2 regions of the Streptomyces sp. KR80 genome follow, and region 2 is predicted to be linked to the other one. Evidence: riboswitches for the same ligand, from Rfam matches in the RefSeq annotation. Region 2 holds a riboswitch; the other holds the start of a gene.
What was found. Region 2 has a riboswitch for thiamine pyrophosphate ahead of thiO (glycine oxidase ThiO). Riboswitches for the same ligand answer to the same signal wherever they lie in the genome.
Positions count from the first base shown of each region.

Region 1 (2,382 bases), on a different contig from region 2:
ACCACCGGGGGTGACAGTCGTCCCACCGTTCTGGCCTGGGGCGTGCTAGTCGATCTGCGACACTGGTGAAGTTATGCCTGCACCTGGAGAACTGACGTTTGTCGCGCCGCGCGGAGCCAAGAAGCCGCCGCGGCACCTTGCCGACCTCACGCCCGCTGAGCGCCGTGAGGCCGTCGCCGCACTCGGCGAGAAGCCCTTCCGCGCCAATCAGGTGTCACGGCACTACTTCGCCCGGTACGCAGACGACCCCGCGTCGTGGACCGACATCCCCGCGGCGGCGCGCGAGAAGCTCGCGGCCGGGCTGCTGCCCGACCTGATGTCCGTGGTGCGGCACGTCTCGTGTGACAACGACAGCACCCGCAAGACCCTGTGGCGGCTCTTCGACGGCACGCTCGTCGAGTCCGTGCTGATGCGCTACCCGGACCGGGTCACCATGTGCATCTCCTCGCAGGCGGGCTGTGGCATGAACTGTCCGTTCTGCGCCACCGGACAGGCGGGCCTCGACCGCAATCTGTCGACGGCCGAGATCGTGCACCAGATCGTCGCCGCCATGCGGGACTTGCGCGACGGGGTCTTCGGGGGCCCGGGGACCGCGGCGTCCTCAGACGGCACCGACGTTTCGGGTGGGCGGACGCGGCTGTCCAACATCGTCTTCATGGGCATGGGCGAGCCGCTCGCCAACTACAACCGGGTCGCCGCCGCCATCCGCAGGCTCACCGACACCGAGCCGGATGGCCTGGGTATCTCCCAGCGAGGTATCACCGTCTCGACCGTCGGTCTGGTGCCGGCGATGCGGCGGTTCGCCGACGAGGGCTTCAAGTGCCGTCTCGCGGTCTCCCTCCACGCCCCGGACGACGAACTGCGCAACACGCTCGTCCCCGTCAACACGCGATGGAAGGTCCGGGAGGTGCTGGACGCGGCGTGGGAGTACGCGGAGAAGTCCGGCCGCCGAATCTCCATCGAGTACGCGCTGATCAAGGACATCAACGACCAGGCATGGCGAGCCGATCTGCTCGGCCGGCTCCTCAAGGGACACCGGGTGCACGTCAATCTCATCCCGCTCAACCCCACCCCCGGGTCGAAGTGGACGGCATCGCGCCCTGAGGACGAGAAGGCGTTCGTGGCCGCGTTGGAGGCCCATGGCGTGCCCGTCACCGTACGGGACACCCGGGGCCAGGAGATCGACGGAGCCTGCGGGCAGCTCGCCGCCACCGAGCGCTGATACTGTGCTTTCGCACAAATGAACCATCCGACAGGGGAGCGCGCAGAGCGCTGAGAGTGCGGCACGGCCGCAGACCCTTTGGACCTGATCCGGGTCATACCGGCGTAGGGAGTCAGCTCACTCATGAACATCGACCTTCGGCATGCCGTCGTCACCGCGCTCGTCGGCGTACTCGGCGCCTCGACCCTCGTCGCCTGCGGCGGCGGAGCAGGGGACTCCGAGGAGAGCGGCGCGAAGACCAAGACCGTCACGCTCGTCAGCCATGACTCCTTCAAGGCCTCGAAGGCGGTCCTGAAGGAGTTCACCGAGCAGACCGGCTACACGGTCGAGGTGCTGCGCGGCGGAGACGCCGGAGCCGCTCTCAACCAGGAGATTCTGTCGAAGGGCAATCCGCGCGGCGATGTCTTCTTCGGCGTGGACAACACGCTGCTCTCGCGCGCGCTGGACAAGGACCTGTTCACCCCGTACGAGGCGAAGGGCCTCGACCGGGTTCCGGCCGCGCTCCGGCTCGACGAGGACGAACACCGGGTCACCCCGGTCGACTTCGGCGACATCTGCGTCAACTACGACCGGAAGTACTTCACCGACAAGAAGCTCGCGCCGCCGCAGACCTTCGCCGACCTGATCAAGCCCGCGTACCGGAATCTCCTCGTCACCCAGAACGCGGCCACCTCCTCGCCGGGCCTCGGCTTCCTGCTCGGCACGGCGGCCGAGTACGGGGACGACCGCTGGCTGGACTACTGGAAGAAGCTGAAGGCCAACGGTGTGGAGGTCGTGGACGGCTGGGAGCAGGCGTACTTCGACCGCTTCTCCGGCGCAGGCAAGGGCGACAAGCCGCTGGTGGTCTCCTATGCGTCGAGCCCGCCCGCCGGGGTGCTCGAGATGAAGTCGCTGCCCGAACAGGCCCCCACCGGCGTCGCGACCGGCACCTGCTTCCGGCAGGTCGAGTTCGCCGGGCTGCTGGACGGAGCCGAGAACGAGCGGGGCGGCAAGGCGCTGCTCGACTTCCTGCTGAGCAGGACCTTCCAGGAGGACGTGCCGCTGCAGATGCTCGTCAACCCCGTCCGGCAGGACGCGAAGGTGCCCGACGTGTTCACCCGCTACGGCGAGAAGATCGACGCCCCGGCCGCCCTGGCGCCGGAGAAGATCGCCGAGAACCG
Region 1 covers NZ_JBQQCD010000004.1:346,504-348,885, forward strand. Annotated here, with positions in the region: gene rlmN (23S rRNA (adenine(2503)-C(2))-methyltransferase RlmN) at 74-1,222, shown strand; TPP riboswitch at 1,245-1,350, shown strand; gene ACTWQI_RS09110 (thiamine ABC transporter substrate-binding protein) at 1,346-2,382, shown strand, end outside.
Region 1: linked by a shared signal. The riboswitch ahead of ACTWQI_RS09110 (thiamine ABC transporter substrate-binding protein) and the one ahead of thiO (glycine oxidase ThiO) in region 2 are both predicted to bind thiamine pyrophosphate.

Region 2 (2,382 bases):
CGAGCAGCAGCTCGATGCCCAGGGCGGAGAAATCGACGTCCAGGGTGGAGCCGTCGGCCTTACCGAGCAGCACGGCCTTGGACAGCGGCGGGCGGTCGTAAGGCTGGTGCGGCTCGGCGCCCAGCAGCGTGATGGCGCCCTTCCAGCCCTGCTCCCGCAGGGCGACCGCGGTCTGCACCCCGGCCATACCCGCGCCCACGATCACGATGCGCTGCGCTGTCTGCTGCCTGTCCTCGCTCACACGATCACTCTAGGACGGCCGTACTGCCTGCCGCGTGGGGGCACCTCCCATGCCGAAGGCCATGGGAGCGCCGGTCGAGATCTCTGATGCGGCATCAAGTTCAGCGGAGCCGGTGGGACGCGACAAACAGGATCAGGGGATGATCTGCTCGACGGCGCTGGTGCCGCTGCCCTCCTGCGACTCCCACTCCCAGCGCTCCTCGAGCCGGATCCGGCCGTCGGGCAGCGGCACGACCGTACTCGCGCAGTGCCCCGAGGACGTGCCGCCGTCCTGCTTCAGCTGGACGTAACGGAAGTCCAGCCGATCGCCGTCCCGGGTGCCGACGAGGTACCCCCGGACGATGTCGCCGCCCACGTACTCGGCCCAGATCCGGCCGTCCGCCTCGTGGTAGTGGAAGCGAGTCCGGGTGCCCACTTGACCGGGCGCCTGGTCGGACACGGGGGCGAATATGAGACCGTCCAGGGACCGGACCATGGACTGCTCCCTTACTGCGCATTGGGGCCAGGCATTAAGGTGGCGAGCCTAGAGCACTCGCGGGAGCCCGGACGCACCGGGCTGAGAGGGAGGCTGGCCGGCCTCCGACCGTACGAACCTGATCCGGGTCATGCCGGCGAAGGGAGGGGCTGGATGCCCATGCACGTGCCCGACGGCAGCAGTTCATGCGGTCCGCGCACGCCGTACGACGTCCTCGTCATCGGGGGCGGCGTCATCGGCCTGGTGACAGCCTGGCGGGCCGCACAGCGCGGGCTGCGCATCGCCGTCGCCGACCCGTCACCGGGCGGGGGCGCCGCACAGGTCGCCGCCGGAATGCTGGCGGCCGTCACCGAGCTCCACTACGGCGAGGAGACGCTGCTGGGCCTCAACCTCGCCTCGGCAGAGCGCTATCCGGAGTTCACGGCCGAGCTGGAGGAGGCGAGCGGCCAGGACACCGGCTACCGCGCCTGCGGCACCATCGCCGTCGCACTGGACTCCGACGACCGCGCCCATCTGCGGGAGCTCCATACGTTCCAGCTGCGCACCGGCCTCGACTCGCAGTGGCTGACAGGGCGCGAATGCCGGAGCCTCGAGCCCATGCTCGCGCCTGGCGTGCGCGGGGGCGTGCTGGTGGCCGGCGACCACCAGACCGACCCCCGCAGGCTGGCCGCGGCACTGGTCACGGCCTGCCAGCGGGCCGGGGTGGTCCTGCACCGCTCCTCGGTCCGACGGCTCTCGGTCGTCCAGGGCCGAGCCACGGGAGCGGTCCTCGAGGACGGCACCGAGCTGGCCGCCGAGCAGGTCGTGCTCGCGGCGGGCAGCCGCAGCGGGCGGCTGGCCGGGGTCCCGGACGAGGTGCTGCCCCCGGTGCGCCCGGTCAAAGGCCAGCTGCTGCGGCTGCGCATCCCCGGACCGTACGCGCCGTTCCTCTCCCGGACCGTCCGGGCCGTCGTACGCGGCGGGCACCTGTATCTCGTGCCCCGCGAGAACGGGGAGTTGGTGGTCGGCGCGACCAGCGAGGAGCTGGGCTGGGACACCACCGTCACCGCGGGTGGTGTCTACGAACTCCTCCGTGACGCCCATGAGTTGGTACCGGGCATCACCGAACTCCCGCTCGTCGAGACCGGCGCCGGACTGCGCCCCGGCTCCCCCGACAACGCGCCGCTGCTGGGCCCGACCGCGCTGCCGGGTCTGCACCTCGCGACCGGCCACTACCGCAACGGGGTGCTGCTCACACCGATCACGGGCGAGGCGATGGCCGAGGTCCTCACCACCGGTGAACTCCCCGACGTGGCCCGGCCCTTCTCCCCCCGACGCTTCGCCCCCGCACTCCAGGAGCGCTCCGCATGACCGTGTCCGTGCTGACCGTGTCCCTGAACGGCGAGCCCCGCGACGTGCCCGACGGCACCACCCTCGACCGACTCGTCGCGACCCTGACCACGGCCTCCTCCGGCGTCGCCGCCGCCGTCAACGAGGCGGTCATCCCGCGCGGCGAGTGGCCCACCACGCGACTCGGCGACGGCGACCGCGTCGAGGTCCTGACCGCGGTTCAGGGAGGCTGAGTCCCGTGGCCGACGATCTCTTCCACCTCGGCGACGCCACGTTCGGCTCCCGGCTGATCATGGGTACGGGCGGCGCCCCAAGCCTCGAGGTGCTCGAGCGCGCGC
Region 2 covers NZ_JBQQCD010000005.1:6,489-8,870, reverse strand. Annotated here, with positions in the region: gene ACTWQI_RS09650 (NAD(P)/FAD-dependent oxidoreductase) at 1-241, opposite strand, end outside; gene ACTWQI_RS09645 (hypothetical protein) at 374-715, opposite strand; TPP riboswitch at 765-877, shown strand; gene thiO (glycine oxidase ThiO) at 875-2,065, shown strand; gene thiS (sulfur carrier protein ThiS) at 2,062-2,277, shown strand; gene ACTWQI_RS09630 (thiazole synthase) at 2,283-2,382, shown strand, end outside.